2 regions of the Brevibacillus sp. NL20B1 genome follow, and region 1 is predicted to be linked to the other one. Evidence: a T-box and tRNA genes for the amino acid it is inferred to sense, from the RefSeq annotation. Region 1 holds a T-box; the other holds one or more tRNA genes.
The links. The T-box of region 1 lies ahead of KDN35_RS13120 (valine--tRNA ligase). A T-box ahead of a tRNA ligase gene usually reads a tRNA of that ligase, here a tRNA-Val.
Positions count from the first base shown of each region.

Region 2: it encodes a tRNA-Val, which carries the amino acid that the T-box ahead of KDN35_RS13120 (valine--tRNA ligase) is inferred to sense. The anticodon was not compared.

Region 1 covers NZ_JAGTPT010000018.1:16,013-24,041, reverse strand. Annotated here, with positions in the region: gene murC (UDP-N-acetylmuramate--L-alanine ligase) at 1-31, opposite strand, end outside; gene KDN35_RS13125 (bifunctional folylpolyglutamate synthase/dihydrofolate synthase) at 33-1,403, opposite strand; gene KDN35_RS13120 (valine--tRNA ligase) at 1,447-4,119, opposite strand; T-box leader at 4,157-4,404, opposite strand; gene KDN35_RS13115 (STAS domain-containing protein) at 4,473-4,784, opposite strand; gene KDN35_RS13110 (ATP-binding protein) at 4,879-6,117, opposite strand; gene KDN35_RS19920 (SpoIIE family protein phosphatase) at 6,114-8,029, opposite strand, start outside.
Region 2 covers NZ_JAGTPT010000014.1:22,412-30,440, forward strand. Annotated here, with positions in the region: gene KDN35_RS11135 (hypothetical protein) at 1-206, opposite strand, end outside; gene KDN35_RS11140 (hypothetical protein) at 249-1,424, opposite strand; gene KDN35_RS11145 (UDP-glucose dehydrogenase family protein) at 1,529-2,833, opposite strand; gene KDN35_RS11150 (lysylphosphatidylglycerol synthase transmembrane domain-containing protein) at 2,826-3,773, opposite strand; gene KDN35_RS11155 (restriction endonuclease) at 4,254-5,780, opposite strand; tRNA gene KDN35_RS11160 (tRNA-Val) at 6,460-6,535, opposite strand; tRNA gene KDN35_RS11165 (tRNA-Ile) at 6,568-6,644, opposite strand; gene KDN35_RS11170 (phosphatidylglycerophosphatase A family protein) at 6,926-7,486, opposite strand; gene KDN35_RS11175 (alpha/beta hydrolase) at 7,707-8,029, shown strand, end outside.

The sequences.
Region 1 (8,029 bases):
CCACAAAGTGGACGCGTTGGGCCTGATCCACCCTATTCACCTGCCTCTTCTACTGTAGTGGGAAAGAACGCGCGTACTTGGGCGATGAAGTAGAGCGAACCGCAGACAACCAACCAATCGTCGCCGTTTACCCTCCGGCTGTCCTTCACCCAAGAAGAAAGAAACGCCTGCCAGTCGGAGACGGACTCAAGACTTTCTGTCTGCCATCCTCCCGAGCAAAACGCATCGTACAATTGCCGGCTCTCGGCGGCGCGAGGAAAGTCAAACGTCGCAAGGTGTATGGTCTTCACACGCTCTTGCAGCGGTTTGAGCGCCTCGGCCATCTGAGCAAGCGGCTTATCCGCCAGTCCGGCAAACAGCAGGTGCAGCCGGGTGTCTGCTGTCACCAACCGCTCCAGACTGCTCACCAGCGCTTCTATTCCCTCCCGGTTGTGTGCCCCGTCCAACACGACCGTCGGTCTTGACGAGACGACTTCTAGACGTCCTGGCCAGCGAGTTTGTTGCAGTCCGCGGGCAATTTCCTCGTCTTCCAGCAAAAAGGAGAAGAAGTTTTTCAGCACGTCGATCGTCATCAGGGCAACGGCAGCATTATCCGCCTGATGGGGGCCGTTCATGGCCAGCCGGTAATCCGTCTCGTGCCGGCGGTGCAGGCTGCGGTAGCGGATGAGCTGCTCACCCATCCGCTCCTCCAGCTGCTCCACGTCAAAGTGTTGACCGATTGTGTACAGTGTGCCGCGTGCTTTCTCGACGTGTTCCCGGAAAACGGTGAGCACTTCCGGCCGCCGTTCACCGGTCACGACAGGCACACCCGGTTTGATAATCCCCGCTTTTTCCCGGGCAATCTCCTCCAGGGTGCCTCCCAGGACATCCGTGTGATCCATGCCGATGTTGGTAATGACCGAAACGAGCGGAAAGACGACGTTGGTGGAGTCGTTCCGTCCTCCCAATCCCGCTTCCCACACGACGACGGCGGGTCTGGCAATCTTGGCAAAGTAAAGGATGGCGATCATGGTGATCACCTCAAACTCCGTGGGCGAGCCGTACTCCGTTTCCGCCGCGCAGCGCTCCACGAGCGGCTTCACCTCATTGGCCACCGCTACCAGATCATCCTCGGGGATCATGACGCCATTAAACCGAATCCGCTCGCGAAAATCGAGCAGATACGGAGAGGTGAACGTGCCCACGCTGTAGCCGGCTTCCAGCAGCATCTGCGTCAGATAGGCGCAGGTGGAGCCTTTTCCGTTCGTGCCGGCGACGTGGACAAACGCCAGCCTGCGCTCGGGATGATCCAATTCCTGCAGCATCCACCGCATTCTCTCCAGACCCGGTTTCTGCCCGAATCTCAGCAGCCCGTGCAGCCAGTCAAGCGTTTCACTGTACCCTTCCAAACGGTTTACGTTCATACCGCATTGCTCCATTCTCAAAAGTATGCGAAAGGTCGGCGGTTCATTCGCTTTTCAGTTCCGCCAGGCGGGCAATCACTTTGTCCCGCTTCTCCATGTAATCAGCCAGTTTGGCCTTTTCTTCGTCAATCACTTTTGCCGGGGCTTTTGCCATAAAGCCCGGGTTGTTCAGCTTGTTCTCGATCCGCTCTACTTCCTTGTGCAGCGTCGCCAGTTCTTTTTCCAGGCGTTTGATCTCCTGGTCGAGATCGATCAGCCCGGCCAGCGGCAGGAACAGCTCCGCACCCGTCACCACGGCGGACATCGCCTTGTCCGGCGTCGCCAACTGCTCACTGATCTCCAGGCGTTCAGGATTGCAGAAGCGGACGATGTACTCTTTGCCCCGGTTCAGGCGTTCCAGCGCAACGGCGTCGCCCGGCTTGATCAGCAGCTCGATCTTTTTGGACATCGGCACGTTGACCTCGGCGCGAATGTTGCGCACGCTGCGGATCACTTCCATGAGCAGGTTCATCTCTGCCTCGGCATCCGGGAAGCTCCACTGTTCATTGACAGTCGGCCATGCCGCCACCGTGATGCTCTCGCCCTGGTGAGGCAGCGCCTGCCAGATTTCCTCGGTGATGAACGGCATGAACGGATGCAGGAGGCGCAGCGTTTGATCCAGCACGGTGGCGAGCACGGACTGGGTCGTCTTCTTCGCCGCCTCGTCGCTGCCGTACAGCGGCAGTTTGGCCATCTCGATGTACCAGTCGCAGAGATCGTCCCAGATGAAGTTGTACAGCACACGTCCTGCTTCGCCAAATTCAAACGCGTCCATCAAGCGGGTCACGTCGGCGATGGTAGCCTGCAGACGGGAGAGAATCCACTTGTCCGGCGTGGACAGTTCGCCCGACAGGTCAATGTCCTCGTAGCGGAAGCCGGCCATGTTCATCAGGGCAAAACGGGAGGCGTTCCAGATCTTGTTGGCGAAGTTGCGGTTGGATTCCACCTTCTCCCAGTAGAAGCGCTGGTCGTTCCCCGGCGAGTTGCCCGTCGCCAGCGTGAAGCGGAGCGCGTCTGCCCCGTATTTTTCAATTACTTCCATCGGATCGACGCCATTGCCCAGCGACTTGGACATCTTGCGCCCTTCGGAATCGCGAATAATGCCGTGAATCAACACGGTCTCAAACGGATTTTTCCCGGTAAACTCCAGGCCGCTGAAAATCATCCGGGCGACCCAGAAGAAGATGATGTCGTAGCCGGTGACCAGCACGTTGGTCGGATAAAAGTACTTCAAGTCCTCGGTCTCGTCCGGCCAGCCCAGCGTGGAGAACGGCCAGAGCGCGGACGAGAACCAGGTGTCAAGGACGTCCGGGTCCTGCTCCAGCTTGTGGCTGTGGCAGTGCGGGCACTCGGTCACGTCGTCGCGGGACACAATCGTCTCGCCGCAGTCCTGGCAGTACCATGCCGGAATCCGGTGTCCCCACCAGAGCTGACGGGAAATGCACCAGTCGCGAATGTTTTCAATCCAGCGCAAGTAGTTGTTCTTGAAGCGTTCCGGAACGAATTTGACGCTGTTCTCGCTGTACGCATTGGCGATGGCAGCATCGGCCAGAGGCTGCATTTTGACGAACCACTGCGTCGACAGGTACGGCTCGACGACGGCGTCGCTCCGCTCGCTGTGACCCACCTGGTGGATGTGCTCCTCGATTTTGAACATGACGCCCTGCTCGGTCAGGTCCTTGATGATCTGCTTGCGGCACTCGAAGCGGTCGAGGCCCTGATACTTGCCGGCGTTTTCGTTCATCGTGCCGGTTTCGTCCATGACCACGATCTGCGGCAGGTTGTGTCTTAAGCCGATTTCAAAGTCGTTCGGATCGTGGGCCGGCGTGATTTTCACGGCGCCGGAACCAAACTCGGGGTCGACGTAGTCGTCAGCTACGATCGGAATTTCCCGGCCGACAATCGGCAGGATCACCGTTTTGCCGATCAGGTGCTTGTATCGTTCGTCATCCGGGTGAACAGCGACAGCAGTATCACCCAGCATCGTTTCCGGACGGGTGGTCGCCACTTCGATGTAGCCGCTGCCGTCAGCCAGCGGGTAGCGCATGTGGTGCAGCGCGCCCTTCACCTCTTTGTAGATCACCTCGATGTCGGAGAGCGCCGTGCGTGCGACCGGGTCCCAGTTGATGATGCGGTTGCCGCGGTAGATCAGGCCTTTTTCGTAGAGACGGACGAATACCTCGCGCACCGCCCGGGACAGTCCTTCGTCCATGGTAAAGCGTTCACGCGAATAGTCCAGCGCCAGCCCCAGCTTTTCCCACTGGTCGCGGATGTGTTGGGCGTAGATGTGCTTCCACTCCCAGACTTTTTCCAAAAACTTCTCCCGACCCAGATCGTGGCGGGAAATGCCCTGTTCGCGCAGGTTTGCTTCCACGCGGGCCTGAGTGGCGATTCCGGCGTGGTCCATCCCCGGCAAAAACAGCGTGCTGTAACCCTGCATTCGCTTGGCGCGGGTGATGATGTCCTGCAGGGTGGTGTCCAGAGCGTGCCCCAGGTGCAGCTTGCCCGTCACGTTCGGCGGCGGGATGACGATCGTGAACGGACGTTTGTCCGGATCACGCTCCGCCTTGAAAAACTGCTTTTCGATCCAGTACGGATACCATTTGCTTTCCGCTGCCTTCGGATCGTAGTTCTTCGGCAGCAGTTGATCGATGTCTTGCGTCGGTTGAGTCGACATAGCACATCCTCCTTCGGAAAATAAAAAAACCTTTCATCCAAAGGACGAAAGGATCATTTCGCGGTACCACCTTTGTTAACACACGGCGCGTCGAAAAGACAGACGGGGCGTGCGTTCCCTCAGACACATAACGGCTGTTGACCGGTTTCGGCTAAGCGGCATCGCTTCACCGAAACAACTCCCGGGCGACCTTCAGCCATTCCCTGCCTTAGAGAATCTCGCAGCAAATGATTCTCCCTCTCTGCCAAGGCGTCCTGGCCTACTCTTCCCGTTCATCGCTTGTTCCCTGTTCTGTTGCAGATTCTAGGTTATTATTATATACAAACTGCGCGCAGCCCGTCAAACCCGGCCTGCTACGCTTTTTTGACGCCAATGCCGAGCGCCTCCGCAAACCCCAGCAGTTCCAGGATGTCCAATATCTCTTCCCGCACGTTGACGATTTCCACGTGTTTGCCCGCACTAAGCAAATCCTTGGTGGTGTAAAACAGGCTGCAAATCCCTGAAGAATCGACAAACGTCACGTCGCGAAAGTCAACCGTCACGCGTTGATTCCGCTCCCCGTATTCGCGCAGCAGCCGCCCCACTTCGTCCCCTACGGCCATGTCCAGTTCTCCGGCAAAAAACAGCGCGGCCTGTCCGTCCGCTTCGATTGCCCGGTATTCCATGCACAAACTCCTCTCCCTTGGTTTTCTCATCACGCCACCGGTACTGACAGTTCCCTGCTTTCATGTATTACCCTTTTGTGCATTTCCCAAACATTCACAATGGTTGGACGCGGCACTCCAAGACCAGTTTTGTGCCCGCCGACGAACTGCAAAGCAGGAGCCGGTCGCAGCACCGCAGCATGACGTGAAACCCGACACCCAGCGAGTTTCGGGTGGAATAGCCCTGGATCAGCGTCGCACGCGGCAGTTCTTCCAGATCGATGCCGCCCCCCTGGTCATGGACGACGGCGCGGCACACTTGCTCATTTGCCCGGTAGAGAGTGACCGTACCGCCGCTGCCGTGCTTCAGCGTATTGCTGGCCGCTTCGTTCAGCGCCACGATGTACTGCAATAGACGCTTGTCCGCCATTCCGAGCGGCTCCAGCACCCGTCGGCACTCGCGCCTCAGCCTGCTCAAATCCTCCGGAGCCCGTACGTCAATGGCAGCCAGCATCTCTCCTTCCCTGATCAGTACAAACAGTTCCTCGTCAGTCAACAGGACCAGCTTGTCGCCCGTCACCGACGCCAACACCTGTTTGTACAAATCCCACTCTTTTTTCTGCCGCCGCCGCTCCTCGGCAATCGCCTCCGTAATGTCGATCAGCGCAAGGCCGCACGTCCGGTCCGGCAGGGGAGACGCGTACAGCTCGTAGACACGGCTCCCGTCCGGCGCCACGACCTGTTCCCTGAGCGCGGTGCCCGCGTCCGCCGCCCGTGCCGCCAGACGGCGCATCTCCTGCTCCAGCGGCTCGTCCACCCGAGCTGTCCCGAGCGGACGCAGGCGGCCGTCCTCCACCAGATAAAGGTAGATCGCCCCCACCTGGCGCAGGATGGAGAGCTTCTGCAGCTCCTGCTTGATTATCCGGCTCCACTCGTCGTTCCGCTCCCGCATGTTTTTCAACAGCGAGGCCGGGTCGAGCTCCCCGCTCAGATGCCAGCGGTGAAACTCATCCAGGAGCAGCCGCTCCAGCACCTCGTTCCGGCGCAGCACCTTTTCAATATCCAGCACGTAATACGGCACATTGCGGATTCCCCGGACCAGGCTGCCGATAATCCGAAAGTCGGCGGCCAGCTCCACTTCAATTCGCCCATGCAGCGGCTGCCCGGGACAGTACAGCCCCACTGCGGTCCGGCTGACCGCGCGCAGCTCCGCGACAGCCTCCGCGCCGTCCGCCAAAAGCGTCAGACGAACCTGCCGGGGCGGCAGCACCTTCTGCGCCGAGCGGCCCACCCGCAGTTCGTTCAGGCAGTTGCGGCAGGAGGGCTCGTCGGGACACCGCTCACACAGTATCATGCTCCTTCCCCCTCTTTCTTCGCAGCCGTTTGAAACTGAAGGATCAACAAGGAAATGTCATCCTTCTGCTGCCAGGCGCGGGTCAATTCCCAGACGCGCTGCTCCACCAGGGCAATGCGATCTTCGGCCGATGTCCGGCATTCGTTCCACAATGCGGACAATTCCCGGCGCCATCTGTCGGGGCAGCGGCTCGAATCGCGCCGCTTCAGGTCTGGCAGGCCATCCGTGTAGACGAGCAGCATGCCGTCTTCAGTAATGTCCATTTCCTCCCGGACGTAGCGGCTGTCGGACGACAACCCCAGCCCCAAGCCCCCGGCGCAGGAGAACAGGCCGACCTTGCTGGCCGACAGGTACAGCGGCTGGGGATGGCCCGCCCGGCTGAGAAAGAGCTTGTGGGCAACAGCGTCGTACACCACGATCAACATCGTGATGAACGAGCGCGTTTTGCTCAAATCCGCATACAGCAGGTTGTTCAGCCTGTAGAGTATCTGGTCAGGCTCCCAGCACGTCTGGATCACTGCCCGCAGCGCGCTGCGAATGCTGTTGGCCATCAGGCTGGCCGGCAGGCCGTGTCCCGATGCGTCTGCCACGACAAAGCAGGTGTAGCGCTGGTCAATCCGGACGTAATCCACGTAGTCCCCGCCCACGTAGGCAACCGGCAGATAGACCGCTTTTGCCTGCAGGCGCGGCAGCACCATCCGTTCCTCAGGAATGAGCAGCAGTTGAATTCTCCGCGCAAGCTCCATCTCCTGCTCCATCAGGCGCAGTTCAAGCGACTGGTTTTCGTGCAGACAGCGCAGGATCAGACCACGCACGTTGACCGCGAGCAGTCGGTAAAAGGGGTGCTCCATCTCTTTTTCATCCGCCTCTTCGTCCGCCGTCTTGGCCAACACCACCACGTAGCGGGGCGACAGCGGCGAATCCCGCTGTTCGTCGACGACAATCTGCTCCGTCAGCGTATGCCGAATTTGCGGATGGTCCGGATTGCCCCGGACGCTCTCGTAATAGACGACACCATCCGCTGACTCCAGGGACAGCCGCAGGTATAAAAGCGTGCCCATTTTGGCAAACCAGGCGTCCACCAGCTCCTCGATCACCAGCTGCAGGTTTTCGTAGCTCACTTCCCTCATGCTGTGCTCGTTGCTGACGATCAGGAGCTGTTCATAGCGCTGCTTCAGCTTGAGCAGCTGCGCCATCTGGGCGTTTTTCCGCCCACTCTGCTCCAATTGCTCCGCGAACCTCCGTTCCAGTCTGTCCACATACCCAAAGGCGCGTTTGATCACGCTCCGGTTGGCCCGGATTGTCAGCACCAGCCTCACCAGCGCCACCAGCGCTCCCAGGGCCATGCCGATCAGACTGAGGCGCGGTATGGCGGCAACGGATAAGGCGGCAACCACGGTACCTGTCAGCAGTACCGCCGCCATGGATGCATCATGGAGGGAAAATGTCAGTCTTTCGTACGAATGGGTGCAGTCGTCGATTTCCAGTGAGCGTTCACTGACTCGCTCACGACGCTGATGCGCCCGGCAGAGAAGCCAAAGCGAAGTGGCCCCCGCTCCAAACAGCAGAGCCGGAGACAAAAAGGGCAGCGCCGCCGTCAAAACAATAAACGGCAAAACGGCCGCAAGCAGGCGGCGCCGATCCGGCTGGGCCGCATCCGCCATCCGCCGATTGGCGAGTGCCAGGGTGACGGCGGGAAGCAGCAGCAAAAACCCGCTTTGCAGCGCCATTTGGGCGTGCAGCTGGCGGGACAAATCCGGCATGAGCATCAGGCAGACGGCTGTTGTGCCCAACATGGCGCACAGCGTCAGTGCGTCCAGCAGCGTCTTCCACCGCTCGCGGCCGAGATACGGAGCAAACATCGTGTGCAAGGCCAACAGAAAAAAGAGCGAAAAGCACACACACAAAGACA
Region 2 (8,029 bases), on a different contig from region 1:
TGTTTGATGCTCTCAAAGGTCTTGGAAGCTCCTGCGTAGTCAGCCGGCGTTTGATTCAGTTTTGCCACGACTTGTTTGTAGTTCTCCGCCACAGCCTCTTCGTTTGGATTGCCGTATGAATACGCGAACGCCGCATGCGGCACAAGCGTAAACACCGCCAATAACAAAGCAAAGAGGGAGGACATGAACTTACGTGCATAAGACATTACCCAGCCCCCCTGCAAATCCACTTTTCTTATTCTGTTACATTATTTCCCGTATTTTTCAAGCAAGTCGAGCACAGGCTTGATCTGTTTGAAACTCTCATCTGCTTTTGCCTTGTCCTGAGCTTTTACGGCGTCAAGATACTGCTGCGCAAGTTTCTGGAGGGCATCCGCTTTCTCCGCACTGCCGAGAGCCTTCGGCAGATCCGTCTTGATCATATCGATGAACAGAGCTCCTTCGAGCGCGGTGATTGCTGCCTTGTCGTTGCCCCAGTTTTCAACAGACGCTTCATATTCACTCTTGGCTGTCTTCGCAATCGCGCGCACATACGCTTGATTGATTGTGTCGCCTTTGACGTTTTTCACGTCGTTGGAGAGATCGAACTGGCTGTTAATGAAATCCGCATCTTCTTTGTCGTGTTTCTCCAGGTAAGATTGCAGAGATTGGAAGAACGCCCAGCCTTCTGCCTGACCTACTCTCGCGTCATCCGCCTTGCCTTCTTTCACCAGTTTCTCAATCTTGTAGGCGTATCCTTTTTCAGCGCCCGATGCCAGGTAGAATGCTTTCATGATGGATTTGTCGACGACTTGCTTGCCAAGGTTAAACGCGAGATTGTCGCCTTTTTCAATGGCGCCTTCCATCTCGGCAAAACCAGCGTCAATTGCGCTGACGAGTTGTGTTTCATACGCATTGTCGCGCTTCTCGATCATCGCTTTCAGCACGCCGTTATAATATTCTTTTGCTTCGCCCAATTCTTTTTTCGCTTCGTCTTTGTTGGCGAATTGATCATTTGCTCCCTTGAACTCGTTGCGAATGGAAAGGAACGCTACTTTTTGCAGCAATTTATCGCCGATCTGGGCAACAACTTTTGCCGGCAGCTGACCGTCCTTGCCTGCGTTCAAAGCAGCAGTGATTTGTTCATTTACTTGTGCACTGTTCGCTTCATCCATGGATTGAACATGAGATTTTAATTTTTCGTCGTACAGTTTGATCGCTTTGTCCCAATCCACTTGTTCTGCTTTCAAGACTCCTACCAGTTCTTTGGTTGCACCGACAAGATCAGCAACCGCAGATTTCCTGGCCTCCTCTTGCGCAGCCGGTTGTTGTGTCGTTTGGGTCTGCGCATTGTCTTGAGGCTGCGCCGCAGGCTTGTCACCGCATCCAGCAAGCAGCAGGCTCATGACCAAAGCAGTCGTGGAAAGAACTTTTACCGGTTTCATGTTACGAGGTCCCCCTAAGGTGCGTTTTATTGATAATCATTATCACTCTCAGCAAAACTCATTGTAAAGATAATGAGACTCGTTGTCAATTAGCAAAGAAAAAATTATCGGCCAATCGCTATATAATCGAACCCCATCTGCTCCAGTTTCGCTCGTTGATAAAGAGAGCGAAAATCAAACATAACCTTGCGCGACAAGGCCTGAGCTACTCTGTCCAAATCAAGTTGGCGAAACGATGGCCAATCTGTGACGATTACGATTCCGTCCTGGCCGGCCGCTGCTTCGTACTCGTCTTCGGCGTAGAGACACGCATCTCCCCACAGCTGCCTGGCCTCATCCAGCGCCTGCGGATCATACAGCGTCAGTTCTGTCCCCAACTGCAGCAGTTGGTTGATGATGGGAATTGCCGGGGATTGACGCATGTCGCTGGTTCCCCCTTTGAAGGCTGTTCCCAGCACGCCAAGTTTGATGCCGTCCAGGGTGTTGTAATAATCGCTGATCTTCTGGACAGCGTAGCGATGCTGCATGCGGTTGCTCTCCATCACTGCTTCGATGATCGGCAGGGGCATCCCCCTCTCGCGGAAAAAGTGCGCAAAGGCTGCCGTGTCCTTTGGCAGGCAGGAGCCCCCGTAACCAGGACCCGGTTGAAGATAAGCCGGACCAATACGAGGGTCCTGGCCAATCGCCCGAGCGATTGTCAAGACATCTGCACCGACCAGATCACACACTCTGGAAATCTCATTGATAAACGCTACCTTCATCGCCAGAAAGCTGTTTGCGCTGTATTTGATCATCTCTGCTGTCTGAAAGTTGGTATAGATAAACGGTACCTCGCGTTCAATCAACGGCTGATAGATCCGCTGCAACCGCTCGATTGGAGCAGAGCGATCCGTCCCGATCACAACGCGATCAGGCCGCATAAAGTCGGCGATGGCCGATCCCTCCCGCAAAAATTCAGGGTTGGTCGCCACCTCAAAAGAACAAATGCCCGCCAGCCGTTCCCCGAGAAATTCCTTCACTCGCTGGGTCGTGCCCGGCGGGACTGTGCTCTTGATCACGATCAGTTTGTCTTCCGTCATGTGTTCGCTGATGGTGGACACGGCTGCGAACAGGTCGGACAGTTCGACGCTGCCATCAGGGAGACTGGGGGTTCCCACCGCGACAAAAATGACATCAGCGGATCGAATTGCAATGGAAGCATCGGGTGTAAACGTCAACAGTCCCTTCTGCATACTCTGGGCCATCCATTCTTCCAGTCCCGGTTCGAAGAAAGGAACCTGCCCTTTGTTCAGCGATTCGATCTTCTCCTTGTCCACATCGGTACAAACGACAGGCCATCCAAAAGCAGAAAGGCCGACCGCTGTTGTCAATCCGACATAACCCGCTCCCAACACGGCAACCTTATCCATTGCTCTCACCTCTGTTCCGATTCTTGCTGATCCAACTTCTCAATTCGCTCCATGGTATGGGGAGAGCGATCCACGCCCACAGCCCTGCCAGATAGGAAAAGGCAAACTTCCATCCGTGCGTCAGCAATGCCACCTCGTATGCTTGCTGCCAGCCCACACCAGCAGTCACCAGCGAAAACGTCATGACACTCTCATACGTACCCAACCCGCCAGGCGTAAAATGAAACAGCTGCCCTGCGATCGTCATGCTGTTTACCCAGAGACCTTTCAGTACGGAAAGATCGATGGACAAGGCATTCGTCACTCCCAGCACAACAAACGCTTCCAGCCCCCAGCTGGCAGCAATCGCCGCACAGATGAACCATCCTTTGGGGCCCGTAAAGGCTGTTTTGACGATCTGCACATGTTTTTTCAGCAAGGGCTTTTTCATCCCCCAGCGGAGCAAAACAACCAGACCTGCTGCCCCGATACCAGCGACCAGAAACAGAGTCGTCCACGCGTATGCGAGCCCCATCCAGAAGACGCCGATCCCCGCATATGCCGCCAGTACCAACAGATCAAGCGATCGCATCACCACGACAGAATGCAGGGATTCATCCCACTGCACATCCTTTTCTTTCGCCAGCAATCCAATTCGCACGGCGTCCCCTGCCTTGACGGGCAAAACGTGATTGATGAACAAACTGTAGAATTGCGCATACAAAAAGACAGAAAACGCGACATCCTTATTCACATACCATTTCCAGGCAAACGCTCTGAGACAAAAGGCCATCCCGTAGAGGAGCGCCATCCCCGCAAGCGTAAACGGATGGTGAAGCAATGTGAGGAGCTGTCTGTTTATCGCCTTCAGATCCAAGAAGAACACGCACAATCCCACAAATGCGGCAAACAACATCAGTTTACACACAAAAAAAAGCAGACGCTTCCCCATACTCATCATGTCCCTCTTCCCGCCTGGAGGTTTACGCACTTCCGTATTTCCAACAGAAAGATTATAAAGATCATAAAGGCAGTTCGCAATGATTGTCAGCTTCTCCCTGATTTTTCCGCCGGGCCAGAAAAAAACCCCCTGCGTTCCCAGGGGTTACAGTCTGTAGACAAAGTCCGCGGTGTTATGTGTGATGGTTTCCGCTCGCTCTCTTGATGACCAGCGAAGGAGTGGGTAGCGTCCGCTCCAAAACGCGGAACGGGCAGGAGGGCCAACATGTGGGTATTTCGAAGAAGTCAGACTTGTGCCCCCTGTCTTCCTCACGTCCTGCGCTTCTCCGCTGAGGAAGTCGTTAGAGGAGCTCGTCTCGGCCCCCATCACTCCATTTATTCCCCGACTTCGCGTAGCACGATAAGGGGAAGGACAGTGCCTTTCCTAATGTCCTATCGATGTAATACACACCATCAACCAATTTGAGTGAGAAAAGGGAATCTACCTTTGAAGCTGAATGGTTACGTTATAACCAAATTCTTGGAACATGTAAACTAAGTTTGAACCGTCTATCAAGGTAATCGGCTTATCTTTTGCAAACTCTCTAGAGTCATTCCCAAAGTAACTGGTTGTAACTAATATACCTTTTGTAGCCCCTTCCGCCATTAAAGTCCCATAAAGATCCCTGACGGCTGAAACAGGAACCACGTTATTATACCGTTTCGCCTGGATTACAAATTTTCCACCTCTTATCGGATCCGGATCAAAAGCTATTGCGTCGACTCCCCCATCACGACTCGCTTGTGTCACCTTTACTTCTGCACCGTCTTTGGAAAACACCCTGGCAAATAATTCTCTAACTAGGTGTTCAAAATCCTCCCAGTCCATGGTCGCAAGATTCGTTTCAGCGTTTAGACCAGCTAGAACATCTCTGGATTCAACGAACCTTGAATCCTCTTTCTTTATATCAAGAATGGGTCTTACCGGGGCTAGGTGTGCTAATGGGCCAGCGGAAATTCCTTTTAAGTTTCGGAAACATTCTTTGGGATCGACCCTTTCAAGATTTAATGCTTCGAACTCTTCTCGAGATGCCTGACAGGACATTATACAAGAACGAAAGTCATTGCCTGTTTTCGGATCAACACCACTTATCCACCCGTTAAAAACAACCGATTTTACGGCATTGATGTAAACAGATTCAAAGACCTCATGAATGGTTCGAAGGCAAATTTGATATAGAACATTTTCGTAGTAAATCTCAAATTCTTTCTTTTTCATTTCGACACGATCGATAGCTTTGCGAGAAGCAACATACTTGTATTGAATAACTTTGGGTACGGATTCTTGTGATGGTAATTCAAAGGAAATAATGATGGTACCACTTATCGGTTCATACTGAACTTCATAATCTCTTTCTAATCCTTCAGGATATGTAGAGCGTTCGAGTACCATATAAACATACTTTTCGATTGCATCTCCATGTCCTAATTCGAAATCGGTTTTAAACTGATCAATCAATTCGTTTTGTTCTTTCTGTTTAGCTAAAAACTCTTCTTTTCTTTTTTCATATTCTTTCAATCTGGTCTCGAACAAAGTTTTTGCCTCATCTACTTTTTTAAGTCGGGCTTCTTTCTTTGATTTGAAAAAGAATTCAAGGATCCGATTTTCCTTGGGCACATTTAATTCATTCAATATATTATCAAATTTCGGACTTTTTTCGATATCTTCATACTCGTTCTTCTCTTTTAATGCCTCCCAGTTTAGCTTATCATCTACTCTCAAAGTAGATTTGAGAATATTTTTGTAATCCTCAATCAACTTTTGTGCCTGTAAGGTATCAAATTCCGCCTGGCTTTTAAGGTCAGCTATTGCAGCTCGTTCTCTCTCTTTTAATTCCCTTTCTTTCCATTTTCGTAATTGTTCTTCCGCCTTAAATTGAACCTCTGCCTTGGTGGCCCCTTTTATTTCCTTATATACGCCTAAGTAACTATTCGTCACAATAGTACTATAATAATATTTTCGTGCCATACAGATACCCCCTAGCTATGACCGAGTGTCACTATAAATTTTCTCCAATTAGTTCCTTATTCCTACATGTATTATCGAACAAAATCGACAATATTAAAGAACCTCCTCTTAAGGAGGTTCCATTGAGTTCTTAACAAGAAATGAAATAGATACATGTTTTCAGTAATCTCACTTGTCTACATGCAACGCCTTTAGTCAATATGGCTGTATGAGGATAAACAAAAAATTAATGCAGCAACTCTTTATACCTATATCTAACGAAATACAATATCATCCCTACCTTAAGCAAGGTAGAATGTATAATCTGACCCCGATGATGCTTCAGCAATATAATCATCTCATAAAAATTAAAGTATATAGGGCCTTGTGACCAAGAACGTGGCATTGATCAGCCCAACGTATAAAAAAGAAGTTCTCTTTAAAATACCAATCAGTTCCGAAAGTTTTTTGGAGATTGCGAAGGAAAGCTCGTACTACATGATTTTTTCTCATCATAACATCGGGCAATTGAAAGAGGGAAATTCTTGGACTAGCTTGGGGTATGTTAATCTTGAGAAAGGATATCTGGTAAGATGTTTTGATCACTGTCCTAAGGACGGGGATCAGTAGCTCTTTTGGACCACAAAACGAAAAAAATCAAAAAACCCTTGATTTCTCAAGGGTTTCATCTACTTATGTATGGTGATCCGGACTGGGTTCGAACCAGCGACCCCCACCCTGTCAAGATGGTGCTCTCCCAACTGAGCTACCGGATCATGTTATGTAACTTTTACAATCGTCTGTCTCATGGTGGGCCCTGTAGGACTCGAACCTACGACCAATCGGTTATGAGCCGACCGCTCTGACCAACTGAGCTAAGGGCCCGAATCGTACCGGACGCCGATCACATGATTTAATATACCTGATTTCTTTTTCGATTTCAAGAGAAAAAATCAAAATTCCTGTAAAAAATTTTACCGGCATAGAAAGAACCATTCTCTGCCAGCTTCACGTGCAAGAGAATGGCCCTGTTCTCGCTTGGTTTTCCGGTAATGCTTCTGCATCATCTCTGCCTGAATGAGACCGTACTGCTCAAATGAGACCGCATTTCCCAAATGTTTCAGCATTTCGCGAAAGCTGACCCGGGAGCTGTCCGCCCCCCTTTTTCACCCAGCCTGATCCGCTTTCTGTTCCGCAATCCGGATCTCGGCCTGTTTGGCTTGCTCTTCCTGCTCGTCACGCAGGCGGTGGGCCATGCGGCTGGAGGCGTTGGCGGCGATGCTGGCGACGAGGTCGTCCAGGAAGGTGTGGACGCGGCCGGAGCGTTTGGTGTCCAGGCGTTGGATGACGCCGACCTTGTGTTTGTCCAGGTGGCCAAAGGTGGTGACGGCGATGCTGCCGTAGCCAAACACGGAGCCGAGCGCAAGGGTCTCATCGCAGCCGAACAGGCCTTCGTCTGTCGCGATGAGGGTTTGAAGCGGCTCGGACAGCATGCCTTTTTCCGCCAATGTATCCAATTCCACGCCGACGAGGATGGCGTGCTGCATTTCCCTTTTTTCCAAAACGGCTTTTACGCTCTCGATGCAGGGTTCCATGGTCAGGTCGGGATGGTACGGCGACTGCATCAGATAGACGATTTCGGCAATATCCTCTACCGTGACGCCGCGCTCTGCCAGGCGTGTCAGGGCGGCATTTCTGACTTCGCTGCTGTGTACGTGCTTCTTCATTGAGACAACCCCTTCCACGATTGAGTGAAGTCACTTTTTATCATAGTATCATACGCTGGCAGAATTGCGACAATCTTTCGGCTGGAAAGGTTTTTTGTCCGATGGAGGAGTTGGGAAAACATGGCCGGGCGGGTCGCCCCTCCCTCAGTTATGAAAACGATTTCCCTGTCCCCTTGGCTTTCGGTATAATGAACGCAGCCACGAAAAGGAGGACATCCCTGTGCCGCTGAATGAAATCACACTGACGAGCAACTTCCTGGGAACAACGGAACATCTCCTCATCTATACCCCTGAGCGGTACTCCCCGCTCTACTCCTATCCCGTGCTGTACGTGCAGGACGGCGAGGATTACCTGTCGCTGGGCCGGCTGGCGACGCTTCTGGAACAGCTCCACCGGGAAAAAGAAATCCCTGACCTTATTGCTGTGTTCCTGCCGGTGGACAAGTCCCGGCGGTACGCGCGTTACCATCCGGACGGTGATGAGCATCTGGCCTACCGGCGCTTTTTGGCTGTCGAGGCCGTTGGGTATGTGGACCGTCACTA